DNA from 4 places in the Rhizobium sp. NFACC06-2 genome. Region 4 is predicted to be linked to each of the others. Evidence: riboswitches for the same ligand, from Rfam matches in the RefSeq annotation. Region 4 holds a riboswitch; each other region holds the start of a gene.
What was found. A riboswitch is a leader RNA that binds a small molecule or an ion and turns the genes downstream of it on or off. The one in region 4 is predicted to bind cobalamin.
Positions count from the first base shown of each region.

Region 1 (5,096 bases), on a different contig from region 4:
TCGACCTGCCCAATTACGGCGAATTCGACGAAAAACGCGTTTTCGCCGAAGGATCGATTTCCGGTCCCTATAATTTCCGTGGGGTCAGGATCGGTATTCCGATCTGCGAGGAAATCTGGAACGACATGGGCGTGTGCGAGACGCTCGCCGAAAGCGGGGCGGAAATCCTGCTGGTGCCGAACGGTTCGCCCTATTATCGCGGCAAGCTGGATGTGCGCCATCAAGTGGCGTTGCGGCAGGTTATCGAAAGCGGCCTGCCTCTCGTTTTCGCCAACCAGCTGGGCGGGCAGGATGAGCTGGTGTTCGACGGCGCGAGCTTCGGCTTCAATGCCGATAAGACGCTCGCTTTCCAGATGAGCCAGTTCGAGGCCACGCTTGCCGTCACCGACTGGAAACGTACCGCGGACGGCTGGCATTGCGACAGCGGGCCATTCTCGAAGATTCCCGAAGGCGAGGAGGCGGATTACCGCGCCTGCATGCTGGGCTTCCGCGATTACGTCAACAAGAACGGCTTCAAGAGCGTGGTTCTCGGCCTTTCCGGCGGCATCGATTCGGCGATCTGTGCCGCCCTTGCCGTCGATGCGCTGGGCGAGGAGCGGGTGCGCTGCATCATGCTGCCTTATCGTTATACTTCGGAAGAATCGCTGAAGGATGCGGCCGATTGCGCGAAAGCGCTGGGCTGCCGTTACGACATCGTGCCGATCGTCGAGCCGGTGGAAGGATTCCTCTCGGCGCTTTCCGATCTCTTCGAGGGCACGGAAGAGGGCATCACCGAGGAAAACCTGCAGAGCCGCACGCGCGGCACCATTTTGATGGCCGTTTCTAACAAGTTCGGCTCAATGGTGGTGACGACGGGCAACAAGTCAGAAATGTCGGTGGGTTACGCCACGCTTTATGGTGACATGAATGGAGGTTTCAATCCCATCAAGGACCTCTACAAGATGCAGGTCTATGCCATTTCCAGCTGGCGCAACGCCCATGTGCCGCCGGGTGCACTCGGCCCTTCCGGCGAGGTGATCCCGGCCAATATCATTTCCAAGGCCCCGTCTGCCGAATTGCGCCCCAACCAGACCGACCAGGATTCGCTGCCGCCCTATCCGGTGCTGGACGATATTCTGGAATGCCTCGTCGAGAAGGAAATGTCGGTCGAGGAAATTCTGGCGCGCGGTCATGATGTGGCGACCGTGCACCGGGTGGAGCATCTGCTTTACCTCGCCGAATACAAACGTCGCCAATCAGCTCCGGGCGTGAAGATCACCAAGAAGAACTTTGGAAGGGATCGGCGTTATCCGATCACCAACCGGTTCCGGGATCGGTGATTGAAGGAAGACGCTGGTAGCGGATGTTTTGCCCGGCGTTGCCGCTCGTTTCTTCTCCCCGCCGGGGAGAAGGTGGCCCGAAGGGTCGGATGAGGGGGCAACGTTGCCGTAACTCACTGCCCTTGCCCCCTCATCCCGCTGCCGCGGACTTCTCCCCGGCGGGGAGAAGAAACACGGGGCATACGCTCGTTCCACAACAAGCCTTCGCGTTTAAGCAAGCGGCGCGGAGAAAACTCCGCGCCGTTCGCTGATCTCAAATAACCTGCCCCACATCGATGCGGTTGCCATCCGGGTCCTCAAACACAAAGGCGCGCAGGCCGTAATCCTTGTCCTGCAGGCCCTTGATGATGCGCAAGCCCTGGCTCTCGCAGAGCGCATGCAGCGCATCGACATCGCTCACCATCATATGCGCCACATTGAAAGGCGCTGCCTTGTGGGTGGGCTGCAATGTCAGGTGCAGTTCGGCATTGCCCTGTTTGAGAATCATGAAGCCGACAGGGTTGCCGTTTTCGAAGGTCTTTTCGAAGCCCAGCACGCCAACGTAAAAATCATGGGCCTTTTCGATGTTTTTGACAGGAAGCATTGCGGCGATCCGGCCGAAGCGGATGCCGTGATCGGCGATGGTATTCATCGCGGAACCTCGGTTTTAGGAGAAACGGCAAGGGTCACGGACGGTGCCGGAGCGCTGGCGTTTTTTCCGGTTTGAATTTGCAGGACGGTGCCTGCCGCCCTAGGATCATAATCGAGGCGATGGTGGATGCAAACGGAATGTCTGCATTGCCGGGCGCTTTGAACGACACACGGACACGCCCGGGAGGCAGAATGCGTAGCTCCATCGAAATCTTCAACATCCGCACCCGGCAGATGCGGGTGGTGTGGCAGACGCCCGCTCTTTTCGAAGCGCCGAACTGGTCGCCGGATGGACAATATCTGCTGTTGAACAGCGATGGGCTGCTTTATAGCCTGTCCCTTTCCGGTGACGCGTCGCCACAAAAGGTCGATACGGGTTTCGCAATCCAGTGCAACAACGATCACGGCATTTCGCCCGACGGTTCGCTTTACGCCATTTCAGACAAGGTGGAATTCGGCAAAAGCGCCATCTATCTTCTGTCCTCGGCGGGCGGCGCGCCGCAGCTGATGACGAAGAACCTGCCCTCCTATTGGCATGGCTGGTCCCCCAACGGGAAAAGCTTTGCCTATTGCGGTATTCGCGATCAGGTTTTCGATATCTATTCCATGGACATAGACAGCGGCGTTGAAACACGCCTTACCCATGGTGATGGCCGCAATGACGGTCCTGACTATTCGCCTGACGGTATGTGGATCTATTTCAATTCCAGCCGCACGGGGCAAATGCAGATCTGGCGGGTGCGGGTGGATGGCTCAGCCGTGGAGCGTATCACCGACAGCCCCTATGGCGACTGGTTTCCGCACCCGTCACCAAAAGGAGACAAGGTGGTGTTCATTTCCTATGATGGCGACGTTTTCGACCATCCGCGCGATCTCGACGTGCGGGTGCGGTTGATGGATATGGATGGCGGCAATGTCGAAACGCTTTTCGAGCTGTTTGGCGGGCAGGGCACGATGAACTCTCCCAACTGGTCACCTGATGGGGATGAGTTCGCTTATGTCAGATATTTCCCGGTGGAATGATGAAGGCAAGGTGCGGCAGGCCACATTGCCGCACCGCCTGCACGACACTTGCGTTCGCACGCTATTTTGCCCATAGCTTCACCCGTCAGGTGCCCGCCTTTGCGGCGGGAGAATCGGGAATCCGGTGAGAGACCGGAACGTGCCCAACGCTGTGAGGCGGATGCCCTTTTTCACATGCCACTGAAGTTATTCGGGAAGGCGAAAGGGGCGGATGAAGCCTAGTCAGAAGACCGGCCTGGCAAAATAGACCGAACCGCGCGGACGGCGGCAGGTTGCTGGAAAGCGAGTCGTCGCTGCAAACCTTCCATGGTTTCGGCACCGGCCCGCCCGCATTGTTAGGGATAAACGATGCCGACCGAACCGCCCGTCACCACGCCACACGACACCAACCCCTTCGATCACGCGCTTTCACCCGCCCGCCCGTTTTCCGCGGACGAGCGCGAGGCGATCTACCGCGCCATCGAGACGCGGCGTGATGTGCGCGACCAGTTCCTGCCAGACCCGCTGCCGGATGATCTCGTCGAGCGCCTCCTGAAAGCGGCGCATGCCGCTCCCTCCGTCGGTTTCATGCAGCCGTGGAACTTCACCCTCGTCACCGACGGCGCCGTGCGCCAGGCGGCATGGGTGGCCTTCAGCCGCGCCAATGAAGAGGCGGCGGCGATGTTTGCGGGTGAAAAGCAGGCGCTTTATCGCAGCCTGAAGCTCGAAGGCATCCGCAAGGCGCCGCTCAGCATCTGCGTCACCTGCGATCCGACACGGGGGGGCAAGGTGGTGCTGGGCCGCACCCATAATCCACGTACGGATGTCTATTCCACCGTCTGCGCCATTCAGAACCTCTGGCTCGCGGCCCGGGCCGAAGGCGTCGGCGTCGGCTGGGTCAGCATTTTCCATGACAGCGATGTCCGGGCCATTCTGGATATTCCTGATCATATCGAGATCGTCGCCTGGCTGTGCCTCGGTCGCGTCGATACGCTTTACACCGAACCGGAACTGGCGGTGAAGGGCTGGCGGCAGCGTGTACCGCTGGAGGAGCTTGTGTTTCGGAACCGCTGGGGTGGGGTGTAGACACGGATGCCTACGAATAGGTCGGGACATTGCCGTGCATTCTTCTCCCCGCCGGGGAGAAGGTGGCCCGAAGGGTCGGATGAGGGGGTAACGGTAGAGATTTGCGGAGAGCTTGCCCCCTCATCCCGCTGCCGCGTACTTCTCCCCGGCGGGGAGAAGAAATACGCCTCGCGCGCTCGCTCACGACGTAGTCACTGCTGCGGCTGGATGCCTTTCAGCGCCGGGTTTTTCAGGTCGATCTTGCCGGTCTGGTCCGGCAGGAATTTGGGGCCGATGACACGCACTTTTGCATCGTTCGGGTCATAGTCGCGCTCAGGAACGGGTTGTTCCGGCGGCTTTGCGGCCTGCTGCTCGGCGGGCTTCGGAGCCTTGTCACCTTGGGGTGATGGAATGGTGGTGATGCTGGAATAGGGCTTTTCGGCTTCCGGCCGGGACGCCTGTTCCTGCTTTTGCATCTGCTCGTGATAGGCGGCCATGTTGCAGGCGCAGCCGGGCGCTTTCGTTGAGGCATTGCGATAGGCGAAGGCGGTCGGCAGGTCCTTGTAGGGTTTGCCGGTCTCGGCGGAAACCATGTCTGCTGTTTCCTGATCCGTCATGGAATGGAAATAAAGTTCCGTCTCGGTTCCCGGGCACATTTTCTGGCACTGTTCGGCCTGGGCGCGGAAATCAAGCGGCGAGGCATTGGAGGCGATCGGGAAGAACGATCCGTCGCAGGTTCTCACGCAGAGGGTACGAAGCCCGCCCTCGGCGGAGGCGTTGGGGTAGGGCGAAAGTCCTACCTGTCCCGGCTCAACGCCGCCCTGCCTGAAGGCATCGGGATAACGGGTCACGTCGGGAGCCTGCGGCGGTTGCGTGTCCGTTTCCGGCATCGTCGTGCAGCCATTGGCATCGAGGGCGGCGAGAATGCGCTCGCGCCTCACGTCGACGTCGTCACTGCGTGCTGCCGCCATGGCGTCGTCGCGATCGCGGATGATCGCGTCACGTTCAGCCTCGGCATCCACCAGCGCATCGCCGATCTCGGCGCAGAGGCCGGCATTGGGATTGCCATAAACGATGACG
Region 1 covers NZ_FMVA01000007.1:176,072-181,167, reverse strand. Annotated here, with positions in the region: gene F3H58_RS14235 (NAD+ synthase) at 1-1,319, shown strand, start outside; gene F3H58_RS14230 (glyoxalase superfamily protein) at 1,573-1,950, opposite strand; gene F3H58_RS14225 (TolB family protein) at 2,142-2,972, shown strand; cobalamin riboswitch at 3,043-3,225, shown strand; gene bluB (5,6-dimethylbenzimidazole synthase) at 3,321-4,037, shown strand; gene F3H58_RS14215 (DUF2865 domain-containing protein) at 4,229-5,096, opposite strand, start outside.
Region 1: linked by a shared signal. The riboswitch ahead of bluB (5,6-dimethylbenzimidazole synthase) and the one ahead of F3H58_RS11255 (CbtB domain-containing protein) in region 4 are both predicted to bind cobalamin.

Region 2 (5,096 bases), on a different contig from region 4:
CAGAACCTCGCGCTTTCGCCGGCGCTTTCCATAGCCGACAATATGTTTCTCGGCCGGGAAATCCGCAAACCCGGCATTCAGGGCAGCCTCTTCCGGGCCCTTGACCGCCCGGCCATGGAAAAATTCGCCCGGGAGAAACTGTCGGAACTCGGCCTGATGACGATCCAGAACATCAATCAGGCGGTGGAAACCCTCTCCGGCGGCCAGCGTCAGGGTGTGGCCGTGGCGCGTGCGGCGGCCTTCGGTTCCAAGGTCGTCATCCTCGACGAGCCGACGGCAGCACTCGGCGTCAAGGAAAGCCGTCGCGTGCTGGAGCTTATCCTCGATGTGCGTTCACGCGGCCTGCCGATCGTCCTGATCTCGCATAACATGCCGCATGTCTTCGAGGTTGCGGATCGCATCCATATTCACCGGCTAGGCAAGCGCCTGTGCGTCATCAATCCGAAGGACTACTCCATGTCCGACGCCGTCGCCTTCATGACCGGCGCCAAGGAAGCGCCGAAGGAAACGCTTGCCGCATGATGCTGAAGCTTGAAACGATCGCCGAAGACGTTCTTCGGCGGGCAGAAGGTAAATCCCGTTTTATCGTCGCTATTGCCGGTCCCCCTGGGGCCGGCAAATCCACGCTGGCGGATGCCCTTTGTGATGCTTTGCTGGCGCGGGGCGAAACGGCCGCCGTGCTGCCCATGGATGGCTTCCATATGGACAACGGCATTCTTGAAGAACGGGGGCTGCTGTCGCGAAAGGGCGCACCCGAAACCTTCGACGTGCGCGGTTTCCTCGATATCGTCTCCGCCGTCCGCAAGGGCGGGCATGAGGTGCTTGTTCCGGTTTTCGACCGTTCCCGTGAAATCGCGATAGCGTCCGCCCGGGCGATTGCGCCGGAAACACGCTTTATCCTTGCTGAAGGCAATTATCTGCTGCTGGACGAGGCGCCGTGGACAACTCTTTCCAGGAGCTTCGACCTCACCATTTTTGTAGGGCCGTCCGTCGACGTACTTGAGGAGAGGCTGCGGAAAAGATGGCAGGGCTATGGTCTCGACGAGGCTGCGATCCACGCCAAACTTTTCGAAAACGATCTTCCGAACGGAAAAAGGGTGATTGAGAACGCCCGTCCCGCCGATATCCGCATCGATACCTGGGAATAGATTAACGTTTTTCTCTCTTTGAGCGGCGGCGCGCATGTGCCGTTAAGCCTTTGTTGACCATGTGTTGAATCTTTTTGATCCACAGGGTGGGGCTTTTGTGTGTCTATTCATTGACGCGAAAATTTCCTCATATACTATATGTGGTGTTCGAGGTTCTTCCGATTCGCAAGGGTTGGGAGCTAAGACGGGAATTCGGTGCGTAACGCCATCATGGTGGAGCAAGGCCGAAACTGCCCCCGCAACTGTAAGCGGTGAGCATCGTTCCGATTTGGGTCACTGGAGCCGAAAGCTTCGGGAAGGCCGGAATAGATGTTGTGACCCGCAAGTCAGGAGACCTGCCTTGAGCGCAAACGTCCACGGGCGGGGTGTCCGGAGGAAGGTGTATGACGCAAATGATTTGCGTGCGCCCTTTTCTGCCCCCTCCAGAACAAGCTTCGGGGTGAAGTCATGCCAGTGCATTTGTTTGAGTTGCTGCGCTCGTCGGCGTAGAGAGCGATTTTACGCGGCTAAAGCCGCGCACGCCCACCTTAATGACAGATCCATCGCCGCCGATTGCGATTGCAATCGGCAATGTTGAGCCGTGTCCGAAACCGGCTTCTAGAGAGGAAATTATGACCGTCACCGTTTACAGCAAGCCCGCCTGCGTCCAGTGCACCGCGACCTATCGCGCTCTCGACCGCATCGGCGTCCCCTATGAGATTGTCGATATTTCCGAAGATGCGGATGCGCTCGATCACGTGCGTGGCCTCGGCTACATGCAGGTTCCCGTCGTTGTTGCCGGCGAACGCCATTGGGCGGGTTTCCGGCCGGATATGATCGGCTCGATCAGTTGAGGCGGCAAGGCGATGGGCCTGATCGTCTATTATTCCAGCCGCTCTGAAAACACCCATCGTTTCCTTCTGAAACTGGGACGGCGTCTGTTTCGCCTGCCGCTCGGCGCGGAGGACGACGTACCGCATGTGTCTGAGCCCTATGTGCTGGTCACCCCCACCTACGGGGGCGGCGGCACGAAAGGGGCCGTCCCGAAACCGGTCATCCGGTTCTTGAACGAGCCCTCCAACCGAAATCTCATTCGCGGCGTCATCGCGGCGGGAAACACGAATTTTGGCGCAGCTTTCGCATCCGCCGGAGATATCGTCTCGCGCAAATGCGCCGTGCCGTTTCTCTATCGCTTCGAGCTTCTCGGCACGGAGGAAGATGTCGCCAACGTCAAACATGGATTGGAACGATTTTGGACACGCTGACCTCGAGCGCCATGCGCAAGGACGCCAAACAGCCGCTAGCCGCAACCCAGAAACCGCTCGATGCGGCTATGGATTACCACGCGCTGAACGCGATGCTGAACCTCTATGACGAGAACGGAAAGATCCAGCTCGACAAGGATCGCCTGGCCGCCCGGCAATATTTCCTCCAGCACGTCAACCAGAACACCGTCTTTTTCCATAACCTTAGGGAGAAGCTCGATTATCTGGTAACGGAGGGATATTACGAGCAGGAAGTGCTGGACCAGTACTCCTTCAATTTCGTCCGTGACCTCTACGATGAGGCCTACGCCCGGAAATTCCGCTTTCCGACCTTTCTCGGCGCCTTCAAATATTACACGTCCTATACGCTGAAGACCTTCGACGGAAAACGTTATCTCGAGCGTTACGAGGACCGTGTCTGCATGGTGGCGCTGGCTCTCGCGCGTGGTGACGAACAGTTGGCCCGCGACCTGATGGACGAGATCATTTCAGGTCGCTTCCAGCCGGCAACGCCGACATTCCTAAACGCCGGCAAGAAGAGCCGCGGTGAGCTGGTTTCATGTTTTCTGCTGCGTGTGGAAGACAATATGGAAAGCATCGGCCGCTCCATCAATTCGGCGCTGCAGCTTTCCAAGCGCGGCGGCGGCGTGGCGCTGTCCTTGACCAATATTCGCGAATTTGGAGCGCCGATCAAACAGATCGAAAACCAGTCTTCCGGCGTTATTCCCGTCATGAAACTGCTGGAAGACAGTTTTTCCTACGCCAACCAGCTTGGTGCGCGTCAGGGTGCCGGCGCGGTCTATCTGCATGCTCACCATCCGGATATCATGCGCTTCCTCGATACCAAGCGCGAAAATGCCGACGAAAAAATCCGCATCAAGACCCTGTCGCTCGGCGTGGTGATCCCCGACATCACCTTCAAACTCGCCCGCAACAACGAGGATATGTATCTGTTTTCGCCCTATGATGTGGAGCGGGTCTATGGCGTGCCGTTGACCGAGATTTCGGTCACCGAAAAATATCATGAAATGGTTGCCGATAGCCGCATCCGCAAGAAGAAGATCAAGGCGCGCGAATTCTTCCAGGTGATCGCCGAAATCCAGTTCGAGAGCGGTTATCCCTACATCATGTTCGAGGACACGGTGAACCGCGCAAATCCGATCGCCGGCCGCATCAGCATGAGCAATCTCTGCTCGGAAATCCTGCAGGTTAGCGAGGCAAGCGAGTTCAATGCCGATCTTTCCTACAGCCATATGGGCAAGGATATTTCCTGCAATCTCGGCTCGCTCAACATTGCATCAGCAATGGATTCGGCGGATTTCGGCAAGACGATCGAGACCTCCATCCGGGCGCTGACGGCAGTGTCGGACATGAGCCACATCTCCTCCGTTCCTTCGGTGGAAAAGGGTAATGATGCCAGCCACGCCATCGGGCTAGGCCAGATGAACCTGCACGGTTATCTGGCGCGCGAGCGCATCTTCTACGGTTCTGAAGAAGGTGTCGATTTCACCAATATCTATTTCTACACCGTGACCTACCACGCCATCCGCGCCAGCAACCGGTTGGCGGTGGAAAGGCGCCAGAGCTTCAAGGGCTTTGAGAACTCCAAATATGCCTCGGGCGACTATTTCGACAAATATACCGACCGGGAATGGTTGCCTGCGACTGAAAAGGTCCGTGAGCTGTTCGAAAAAGCCGGTATCGCCATTCCAACGCAGGAAGACTGGAAGGCTTTGAAGCAGGACGTGATGGCATCGGGCCTCTATAACCAGAACCTTCAGGCCGTACCGCCGACGGGCTCGATCTCCTATATCAACCACTCCACTTCCTCCATTCATCCAATCGTCTCGAAGATCGAAATCCGCAAAGAGGGCAAGATCGGCCGCGTTTATTACCCGGCTTCTTATCTCTCGAATGATAATCTCGAATATTATCAGGATGCCTATGAGATCGGCCCGGAAAAGATCATCGATACCTATGCGGCCGCGACCCAGCATGTCGATCAGGGCCTGTCGCTGACGCTGTTCTTCCGCGATACGGCAACGACGCGTGATATCAATCGCGCGCAGATCTACGCGTGGAAGAAGGGCATCAAGACCATCTACTACATTCGTTTGCGCCAAATGGCGCTGGAAGGCACGCAGGTTCAGGGCTGCGTTTCCTGCACGCTCTGAATTGAGGGACAAGACAATGAACATCGCCGTAAAACCCGCGTCCCGCATCCGCGCGGTCAACTGGAACCGCATCGAGGACGACAAGGATCTCGAAGTCTGGAACCGCCTGACCTCGAATTTCTGGCTGCCGGAAAAGGTGCCGCTCTCCAACGATATCCCCTCCTGGGGAACGCTGAAACCGGAAGAACAGAAACTGACAATCCGTGTTTTCACCGGCCTGACATTGCTCGACACCATCCAGAACGGTGTCGGCGCGGTGCGCCTGATGGCGGATTCGGCAACGCCACATGAGGAGGCGGTGCTCTCCAACATTTCCTTCATGGAGGCGGTGCACGCCCGTTCCTATTCGTCGATCTTCTCGACGCTGTGCCTCACCCCTGACGTTGACGACGCCTATCGCTGGTCGGAGGAAAACGAATTTCTGCAGCGTAAATCCGCGCTCATCATGCGGGAATATGACAGCGGCGATCCGTTGAAGAAAAAGATCGCCAGTGTGTTTCTGGAAAGCTTCCTGTTCTATTCCGGCTTTT
Region 2 covers NZ_FMVA01000008.1:6,506-11,601, forward strand. Annotated here, with positions in the region: gene F3H58_RS14705 (ATP-binding cassette domain-containing protein) at 1-522, shown strand, start outside; gene F3H58_RS14710 (nucleoside triphosphate hydrolase) at 519-1,148, shown strand; cobalamin riboswitch at 1,282-1,505, shown strand; gene nrdH (glutaredoxin-like protein NrdH) at 1,760-1,981, shown strand; gene nrdI (class Ib ribonucleoside-diphosphate reductase assembly flavoprotein NrdI) at 1,994-2,392, shown strand; gene nrdE (class 1b ribonucleoside-diphosphate reductase subunit alpha) at 2,404-4,566, shown strand; gene nrdF (class 1b ribonucleoside-diphosphate reductase subunit beta) at 4,583-5,096, shown strand, end outside.
Region 2: linked by a shared signal. The riboswitch ahead of nrdH (glutaredoxin-like protein NrdH) and the one ahead of F3H58_RS11255 (CbtB domain-containing protein) in region 4 are both predicted to bind cobalamin.

Region 3 (5,096 bases), on a different contig from region 4:
CGGTGCTGATGGCGCTTGCCGTGGGTGCGGTCATGACCTTCATCGCCACACGGCTGCGTTTCGGACGTTACGTCTTCGCCATCGGCGGCAATCCGGAAGCGGCCGAACTCGCCGGCATCAAGACCCGCTGGGTGACGGTGAAGATCTTCACGCTGATGGGCGTTCTGTGCGCCATCGCCGCCGCCATCTCCACCGCCCGCCTCAACGCGGCAACCAATGCCCAGGGCGAGCTGGACGAGCTTTATACCATCGCGGCGGCCGTCATCGGCGGCACCTCGCTTGCCGGCGGTGTCGGAACCATAGCGGGCGCGATGCTCGGCGCGCTCGTCATGCAGTCGCTGCAATCCGGCATGGTGCTGGTGGGCATCGATACGCCCTTCCAGCGCATCGTCGTCGGTGTGGTCCTGGTCGTCGCCGTCTGGCTCGACACCATCTACCGCGCCCGCGCCAAGTAAGAACCGAGGAGAACTCCTATGACGGACCAAGTCACGCCCCTCGTGGAAATGCGCAATATTTCCATTTCCTTCGGCGGCATCCATGCAGTGGAAAACGCCTCTGTCGATCTTTTCCCCGGTGAGGTGGTTGCCCTTCTCGGCCACAATGGTGCGGGCAAATCGACGCTGATCAAAATCCTCTCCGGCGCCTATCGGCGCGATGGCGGCGATATTCTCATCAATGGCGAGGACGCCGATATCCGCAATCCACGCGATGCCAAGAAATATGGCATCGAGACCATCTACCAGACACTGGCCGTGGCCGATAATGTCGATGCGGCGGCCAACCTTTATCTCGGCCGCGAGCTGAAGACGAAATGGGGCACGCTTGACGATGTCGCCATGGAAGCTTCCGCTCGCGAAGTCATGGGGCGTCTCAACCCCAACTTCCGGCGGTTCAAGGAGCCGGTGAAGGCATTGTCCGGCGGCCAGCGGCAGTCCGTCGCCATTGCCCGCGCCATTCTGTTCGATGCCCGCATCCTCATCATGGACGAGCCGACCGCCGCACTCGGCCCGCAGGAAACGGCGCAGGTGGGCGATCTCGTCAAGGAGTTGAAACGGCAGGGCATCGGCATCTTCCTCATCAGCCACGATATTCACGATGTCTTCGATCTGGCCGACCGGGTCTTCGTGATGAAGAACGGCAAGGTGGTGGGCCATGCCCGCACGCAGGATGTCACCAAGGACGAGGTGCTTGGCATGATCATTCTGGGCAAGGTGCCGGCCGGTGCGGTGCCGGGGCCGGGTGCGGTGGCGCTCTGAGCTCAGTGAAATAAAGATATAAAGATTTCTTTATGTCTATTGACATCGTGACGCCCGTGGTGAGAAATGCGGGTGTCATGGTTCTCCGGGCTCGTTCGATCCCGGAGCTAAGAGGGAATCCGGTGCGCCGACGATCGGCAAGACCGGAGCTGCCCCCGCAACTGTAAGCGGCGAGCCTTTGTCCAACACGTCACTGGGGTAAACCCCGGGAAGACGGACAAAGGCGACGACCCGTAAGCCAGGAGACCTGCCAGGACAAAATAACGTCCACGGGCGGGGTGTCCCAGTGGTTGCTGCAATGGTCCGGCAAAGGCCGGGCCTGCACGCGTCCGCTTTACCCATGCCCCCACAACCAAATGGGGTATGACAATGCCAGACAAGACCATTCCAGTCGCATCGCTCGGTTTTCCGAGGATCGGACGCCATCGTGAACTGAAGTTCGCGCTTGAAGGCTTCTGGTCCGGCAAGATTTCCGAGACGGAACTGCTCGAAACCGCAGCTAGGCTGCGCGCCGAAAACTGGGCGCTTCAGCTTGAGAAGGGGATTACCCATATCCCGTCCAACGATTTCTCCCTTTACGATCATGTCCTAGATACAGCCGTGATGGTGGGCGCCATTCCATCCCTCTATGGACGGGCGGGTGGAGATGTTTCCCTCTCCACCTATTTCGCCATGGCGCGCGGCAGCCAGAGCGAAGGGCATGCAGGCTGCGGCCATGGGCATGAAGGACACTCGCATCATGGTCAGGGCGTTCCGGCGCTGGAAATGACCAAATGGTTCGACACCAACTATCACTATATGGTGCCGGAGGTTTCAGAGGATCAGCACTTCGTGCTCACCTCGCAAAAGCCGGTCGACCACTTCCTTGAGGCGAAGGCGCTCGGCATCCATACGCGTCCGGTCATTCTCGGCCCGGTCACGTTCCTGAAGCTTGCCAAGTCGCGCGAGGCAGCCTTCAAGCCGCTCGATCTGCTGGCGAGGCTGCTGCCCGTCTATGAAGAGCTGCTGCGTCGCCTGCGCGCGGCCGGTGCGGACTGGGTGCAGATCGACGAGCCGGTCGCCGTGCTCGATCTTTCCGAGGGGGAGCGTCACGCGCTGGCTGTGGCCTATCGGGCTTTGTCGAAGGCCGCGCCGGATCTGAAAATCCTGCTCGCCACCTATTTCGGTGGGCTTGAGGACAATCTCGAAGCCGTCGCGTCGCTTCCGGTCGCGGGCCTTCATATCGATCTGGTGCGGGCGCCCGATGCGCTGGAGACGGCGTTAAATGCGTTGCCGGAAAATCACGTCCTGTCGCTGGGTATCATCGACGGCCGCAACATCTGGCGCGCTGATCTCGCTGCAATCATTACCCGATTGGAATCCGCCATCGCGGTACGCGGTGCGGCGGCGTTTCAGATCGCGCCGTCCTGCTCGCTGCTGCATGTTCCGGTCGATCTCGAACTGGAAACCGGCCTCGATGCCGATCTCAAAAGCTGGCTTTCCTTCGCCACCCAGAAGCTCGGCGAACTTGCCACGCTTGGCAAGGCTCTCGGTAAGGGCAAGGCTGCTATCGCGGCGGAACTGGAGGCTGCCTCGAAGGCCGTTGCCGCGCGTGCATCCTCGCCGAAGGTAACGGACGCCGCCGTGCAGAAGCGTATTGCGACGATTGGCGAGGCCGACAGGAAGCGGGCGAGCCCGTTTGCCGAGCGGCAGAAAGTGCAGTCGCAGGCCATTGCGTTGCCGCTTTTCCCGACGACGACCATTGGCTCCTTCCCGCAGACGCCGGAGGTGCGCAAGGCCAGATCGGCACATTCCAAGGGCGCTCTGACGGATGCGCAATATGAAAAATTCCTGCAGAAGGAAACCGAAGCGACCATTCGCTGGCAGGAGGAAATCGGTCTCGACGTTCTCGTGCACGGCGAGTTCGAGCGCAATGACATGGTGCAATATTTTGGCGAGCAGCTTTCCGGCTTCGCCTTCACTCAACATGCATGGGTGCAGAGTTACGGTTCGCGTTATGTGCGCCCGCCCATCATTTTCGGCGACGTGTCGCGTCCGAAAGCGATGACGGTTCGCTGGTGGGAATATTCGCAGTCGCTCACCGACAAACCCGTCAAGGGCATGCTGACCGGGCCGGTGACGATCCTCAACTGGTCTTTCGTGCGCGACGATATCGCCAGAAGCCTGACATGCCGCCAGATCGCGCTCGCCATCCGCGATGAGGTCAATGATCTCGAAGCAGCCGGCGCGCAGATGATCCAGATCGATGAGGCGGCTCTTCGTGAAGGACTGCCGCTTCGGCACCGGGACTGGCAGGATTATCTCGGCTGGGCGGTGGAATGCTTCCGCATTTGCTCCAGCGGCGTGCGCGACCGCACTCAGGTTCACACCCATATGTGCTATTCCGAATTCAACCAGATTATCGATGCCATTGCTGCCATGGACGCCGACGTGATCTCCATCGAGACCTCGCGTTCGAAGATGGAATTGCTGGATGCGTTTCGGAGCTACAAATACCCGAACCAGATCGGTCCCGGCGTTTATGACATCCACTCGCCGCGCGTGCCGGCGGTTGGAGAAATGGTCGATCTTCTGGCGCTGGCGCGAGAGCGGCTTGACGACCGGCAGCTCTGGATCAATCCGGATTGCGGCTTGAAGACGCGTAAATGGGAAGAGGTGAGGCCCGCCCTGGTCAACATGGTCGCCGCCGCTGCCGAGCTTCGCCGCGCGGTGCTTTGATATGAATGGAGGCCCGGCGAGAACCGGGCCTCCATCATGGCTTACGCCTGAAAAATGTGGGGGAGGGCATATGAATGCCTCTCCGGGAGGATGGAGCCAGCCGGACAGGCAGAGAGAACGTTTCCGGGCTGCGACTGGAGATCGGTATGGAAACGCTCAATCCCGGCGAATCTACGCCGTTGCGAAAGCGCTCAATGCAGATCGGCCTGAGCGAAGGCGCCGACATTAAGCTCTGCGCTTACCGGCGGCAGACCCTGCTGATTGATGTCCTGGGCCAGCGACAACAATGCCATTTCCAGGAAATAGGTCGACATGCCCAGTTCCAGAGATTTCGAACGCTGGCAAAGATAGGAAACCATCCGCCCGAGCGCCAGAATCTCGTCTGCATTGTCCTGTTCAAGTATATCTGTGGTAGACGCCGCCATGATTCCCTCTCGACAGTCGACAGTATGAAAACGCGATGATGTTGCGTTGTTCATTTTCGACCACATCGAGCGTCACGCGAGCGTCACACCTGCGTCAATCGTCCTTTTTGTCCGCCGGCGCGGCGGCATTTTCCGCCGCTTCAGTGGCGGCGAGCGATGTCACGAGAGCGACGATGCTTCTGCGCACGGCGGCGCTCTTGATGCGCGAAAAGGCCTGATTGAGCGAAAAGCCTTCATTCGAGGCCACGAAGGTCTGCATGGCATTGATCGTGCCAAGGGCCGGATTGGCCGGGTCGCCATCGGGCGTGGCATTGGCGAACAGGGAGCTGACCTCAACGCCGAGAATCGACGCAATGGCCTGCAGACGGGACGCGCCGACACGATTGGCACCCTTTTCATACTTCTGGACCTGCTGGAAGGTGATGCCCAATCGCCCGGCCAGTGCACTCTGGCTCATGCCGAGCGACTTGCGGCGCATTCTGATTTGTGCGCCGACATGGACGTCGATCGGGCTGGGTAGTTTGGCGTGCATTACAAATTCCTCCGGTTGAGGTTCCTAAATCCGATGATCAATTAATATCGTTGAAGGTATACATTCAACACAATTTCCACGGGTATTATGACGCTTTATTGACGAAATTGCACGATTTTTCGTTCATAATCGCGTGTCCGGCCCGCGATTTATTATTTTTGTTGC
Region 3 covers NZ_FMVA01000009.1:61,029-66,124, reverse strand. Annotated here, with positions in the region: gene F3H58_RS16325 (sugar ABC transporter permease) at 1-455, shown strand, start outside; gene F3H58_RS16320 (ATP-binding cassette domain-containing protein) at 474-1,256, shown strand; cobalamin riboswitch at 1,318-1,525, shown strand; gene metE (5-methyltetrahydropteroyltriglutamate--homocysteine S-methyltransferase) at 1,626-3,974, shown strand; gene F3H58_RS16310 (hypothetical protein) at 4,166-4,399, opposite strand; gene F3H58_RS16305 (helix-turn-helix domain-containing protein) at 4,494-4,931, opposite strand; gene F3H58_RS16300 (hypothetical protein) at 5,055-5,096, opposite strand, start outside.
Region 3: linked by a shared signal. The riboswitch ahead of metE (5-methyltetrahydropteroyltriglutamate--homocysteine S-methyltransferase) and the one ahead of F3H58_RS11255 (CbtB domain-containing protein) in region 4 are both predicted to bind cobalamin.

Region 4 (5,096 bases):
AAGGCCATTGAACCGGGGACGGAAAAGCCATATCTCTAGAGACTGGAGATATGGAGAAAAAGATGCTGTCCATCGGTGAACTGTCCAAACGCACGGGCGTCAAGGTGCCGACTATCCGTTATTACGAGCAGATGGGCCTCATCCGCGAAGCCGACCGTTCGGACGGCAACCAGCGCCGCTACGAAAAGACCGATCTCGAAAGGCTGGCCTTCATCCGCCATGCGCGCGATCTCGGGCTGAACATCGACGCCATCCGCGAACTGATCGCGCTTAGCCAGCACCGACAGATGCCCTGCGAAGGCGCGGACCGCATCGCCGCCGAACACCTCGCCCATGTGCGCGAGAAGATCGCCAGCCTGAAGAAGCTGGAGCATGAGCTGGAGCGCATCGTCTCCCATTGCCACGGCCATTCGATCGAGGATTGCTACGTCATCCGCGCGCTTTCCAATCACGGCATGTGCGAGGGTGAGCATTGATCGGAAAACCGGGCTTGACAGATTACGGATTCGGGCGCATTGGATGTCCCATGATCAACGAACGCGCACCCATCTCCTGCTCGTACTTTTGGGCCTACCTCTAAGGGCGGCTCGACAGATCATATTGTCAACAAGCCGCCGTCAGGCGGCTTTGTTGTTTCTCAAGCGTCCTGACGGCACCGATAAGACCAAAGGACCGAAAAATGACCGAAGATAGCTCCCTTACACTGGAAAGACCGCCCGTCGTCATCATTCGCGGCGCACGCAAGACGGATTTGCCGGAACTCAACGAGATGATCACGCTGCTTGCCTCCTACCACGGCGATGCGGCGGCGATCACGCCGGCGAAACTGGAACGCGACCTGTTCGGCCCGCTGCCGTGGGTACATGGCCTCGTGGCCGAAGCCGATGGCGCGCTGATCGGTTACGCCCTGCTTCTGCCCCTCTACAGGGCGCAGGAAGGCCGGCGCGGGCTTGAGCTGCATCATCTCTTCGTGCGCGATGGGCATCGCGGCCATGGCACCGGCCAGCATCTGGTTTCCCGCGCCCGCGATATCGCCAAGCGTCTCGGTTGCGACTATCTTTCCGTCAGCGCCACGACCGGCAATGTCGCGGCGCATCGTTTCTACGAAAACATGGATTTCGCGCCCCGGCCGGTCACCGGCATGCGCTACATGCAGTCCATCGCCTGATTAAAACCACGGAGACGGCCATGACACGGATCGCCATTGCGCTGGCGCAGGATTTTGCGGACTGGGAACCGGCGCTGCTTGCTGCCGCAGCCCGCAGTTATCTGGGCGTCGAGATCGTCTACGCTACCCCCGATGGCAGGCCGGTGACATCCATGGGCGGGCTGAATGTGACGCCTGACACATCCTATGACGCGCTTGATCCTGTTGGCATCGATGCGCTTGTCATTCCCGGCGGCTTGAGCTGGGAAAAGGGAACGGCTGTCGATCTTGGCGGGCTGGTGCACCGGTTTCGCGACAGGGACCGGCTGGTGGCCGGCATCTGCGCGGCGGCAAGCGCGCTCGGCGGCACGGGCGTCCTGAACGATGTCGCCCATACCGGCAATTCGCTGGCGTCCCACAAGGCTTATGCCGTCTATAGCGGCGAGGCGCTTTACCGCGACCAGCCGAAAGCGGTTAGCGATCGCGGCATCGTCACCGCCGCCGGCAGCGCGCCGGTCAGTTTCGCTGTGGAAATCCTGAAACACCTCGGCCTCTTTGGTCCGGAAGCCGAGGCGGAACTTCAGGTTTTTGCGGCGGAGCATCGCTGAGGCATAGCCGCCTCGGTTGTTTGCGCTCCCTCTACTCCCCGTCATTCCGGCCTTGAGCCGGAATGCAGCCGACGCGCGTCTGCGCGGTGAAAAGAGTCCTTTCAGCCCAAGGACTTGGGCTGGCTGGATCCCGACTCAAGGCCGGGGTGACGGCGGTGAAAACAGCGATGATTATCGCCGATCCAGCACCCGGCACACGCGCGCCGCTGGCTCCTCGCCCTCCCCGGCAATCGCACGGCGAATATCGCGGCTGTTCAGATGCAGGCTGCGGCCGGCGGGTAAATTCGACCCTTTTATCTTGCTGAGCGCCGCAGCGATAAAAGCGGCCTCGTGTTCATGAAAACAGGCGAGAGCGGCCTCGCGATCCGGGGCCGCCCCAAGGACAGCCTTGAAGGCAAGGCGGTGCACGGCGCAGAAAGCGCCGTGACCGGGAACGGCAAAACGCAGCGCATCGAGTTCCTCACTCCATTCCGCCGCGTCCTGCATGGATTTACGCCGACTGGAAGCGCTTCAGGAAAAACGCGCTCAATGTTCCGAGCAAAGCCCAGAAAACGAAGCTCGTGATGGTGGCGGCGACGATGAACTGACGCTCCAGCGGCAGCGGCGCCAGCGCATGTTCACCTTCCGGCGGCAAGGGTGCGCCGACCACATGCGGTGCGACGATCAGCACCAGCGCCAATACGATGGCCCAGGGTTCGCGGCGGAATGCGATCAGCGCAATGCCGCCCGCGGTTGCGGCAACCGTCGCAAGCCACCAGATCTGCCGCGCCTCAAGTGCGGCAGCCGGGCTGCCCGGCAGTTCCGGCGGCAGGCCGATCATCGGCGCCAGCATGACGGCGGCAAAACCGGCAACGCCCCAGAGAAGGCCTTCGCGCCAGCCGCCATTCGTGCCACGCAGCGAAATCAGGCCGGTCAGCACCAGCGCATAACCGATGGCAGTCAGCACATTGGCGGCGACGGTATAGGCGGTGCGCTCGAAGCCATCGGCCGGAGCCCAGGCCTCGTCATTGTGCTCATGGGCGGGAACGGCAGCGCCGGGGGCCGCCGCATCATGGCTGTGGGGCGCTTCGCCGGCGCTTTCATAGGTTTCCGCCTGAAGGATGAGCGGCGTCGTGCTAAAAGCCTGCATTGCCGAGACGGCGAAACCGCCAAGAATGCCGACGAGAACGGCGGTAAAGACGATATTGCGAAAAGACGACATGCCGTTCCCCTCAATGGCAGGGGAAGGCATTGGCATGACGCGTGTCATGCGCAGCGTTATGAACGGCTTCCACATGGGAAAAGCCGACAAAACCGACAACGAACAGGCCAAGCACGATCGCCGTCAGCGATTGCGCGAAGCTGGTTGTTTTTGCGGAAACGGCGGCGTTGGCCGTATTCTGGTTGATGGACATGGTGACCCCTCTCCGGCGCGACCCCGCGCCTTTGGACGCGACCGGACGGCAAAGGCCGTCGAGCCGCTACGATACACTTCACCACGGGGATACGAGACTGACACAGGGAGGCGTCGATCCCGCCACCCTGAAATTCCGCTCTTCCGGACACCCCGCCGGCATGGATATTTCCGCGATGGCAGGTCTCCTGGCTTACGGGTCAAAACCTGAAACACCTTCCCGGCGTCACCCTCTCTGGAAACCTTCGGTTCCCGGCGAGATGGCTTGCCAGTGGCATTTCGTTTCAGGCTCTCCGCTCACAGTTGCGGGGGCAGCCACGAATGAGGATCTCTCCCTATCGTGTTCCCTTTTCACCTTCCGGAACGCCCGGAAGGAACCATCACAGGATTGTTATCCGATGGGCAGGGTCGGGAGTCAATGGTGGGCCTGCTTTCGAACTGCGCGCCGTCGCCTCCATCTCCGTCACCCCGGACTAGATCCGGGGTCCAGCGCGATCAAGTCCTTGATCGCAAGAGACTCTTCTCACGGCGCAGACGCGCCGTGGCTGGATGCCGGATCTAGTCCGGCATGACGGCTGAGGGTTACCGCGACGGTATGGCCTTCAGATAGGCGGCAATCGCATCGCGGTCTTCAGGCGTCAGATGCGCCATGTTCTGCTGCACCTTGACCATGGAGCCGCCGACGCTGTCGAATTCCGGGGTGAAGCCGTTTTCCAGATAGCTCGCAATATCGGCCTCGGCCCAGCTGCCGATGCTTTGCGAGCCGGGGGTAATGTCGGGAATGCGGCCCTCGCCTTCCGGGTTGGGACCGCCGGCCAGCCACTTGTCTTTCACGAAACCGCCAAGCGCGTTGCGCGGCGTGTGGCATTCGCCGCAATGGCCCGGCCCTTCCACCAGATATTGGCCGCGCAGCAATTCGGCATTGGCATTGGCAAGCTCCACGCGGGGCCGCGCCGAGGGGTCGAAATAAAGGAATTTCCAGCCGCCCAGCGCCATGCGCAGATTGAAGGGGAACGGCAACTCGTGATCCGGCGCATCGTTCTGGCTGGCCGGCAGGGCTTTCAGATAACCGAAGAGATCGTTGATGTCCTTCTGCGTCATGCGGGCATAGGAGGCATAGGGAAAGGACGGGTAGAGATGTTCGCCGTTCCTGCCAACACCGCGCGTCATCGCATCGCCGAATTCCGCCAGCGTCCAGCTGCCGATGCCATGCTGCGGATCGGAGGAAATATTGGGGACATGGAAGGTGCCGAAGGGGCTTTTCAGCGCCTGCCCGCCCGAAAGCGTCAACAGCGCCTCGCCTTTCGCATCGGGTGCGGCATGGCAGCTTGCGCAGCCGCCCGCCCAGAACAGCGTTTCGCCATTGGCCAGATCCGGTTCGCCCAGGCTGACCCAGTGGCTGGGCGCCTGCCGCTGAGGCGCGGTGACCCAGGCGAATATGCCGTAGCCCGCAATGGCCGCGACGACGGCCCCGCCCACGAGTTTCGTCCAGATGGAGGACATGCCCCTCTCCCCATTCTCACCTGACCCGGTCAGATGTCTTTCGTGCCTGAGAAAACGCCGCCGGTAAGCGGCGTTTCCAAAGTGCTGCGATTATTTCTTCAGACGATAGGTCTGGTGGCAGGTGCCGCAATCGGCGCCCAGCGTCTTCATGGCGGTGGCGACGCCCGCCTGATCGGTGGGGAGATTGGCGAGAACCATGTCCGCATCCGTACCGAGCTTGGCGGCCTTGGCCTTGAAGTCGTCGAAATTTTCCCAGATGGCGGGGGCAGCGGCGCTGCCGGTCTCGGTGCCGGCGGGGAACTGGTCCGGGAAAGCCTTGGCGTTGGTGCCGATGGTGGTTACGGCAGTCTTGACGGTATCGGCGTCAAAGGGCTTTTCGCCCTTGGAGATGGCGGCGAGCGAACCCATCGCCCCACCGATCTGCTTCATCATGCCTTCACGTTTT
Region 4 covers NZ_FMVA01000005.1:125,500-130,595, forward strand. Annotated here, with positions in the region: gene F3H58_RS27220 (hypothetical protein) at 1-2, shown strand, start outside; gene F3H58_RS11230 (MerR family transcriptional regulator) at 63-476, shown strand; gene F3H58_RS11235 (GNAT family N-acetyltransferase) at 680-1,168, shown strand; gene F3H58_RS11240 (type 1 glutamine amidotransferase family protein) at 1,189-1,755, shown strand; gene F3H58_RS11245 (hypothetical protein) at 1,927-2,241, opposite strand; gene F3H58_RS11250 (CbtA family protein) at 2,246-2,956, opposite strand; gene F3H58_RS11255 (CbtB domain-containing protein) at 2,967-3,149, opposite strand; cobalamin riboswitch at 3,310-3,545, opposite strand; gene F3H58_RS11260 (c-type cytochrome) at 3,731-4,651, opposite strand; gene F3H58_RS11265 (c-type cytochrome) at 4,742-5,096, opposite strand, start outside.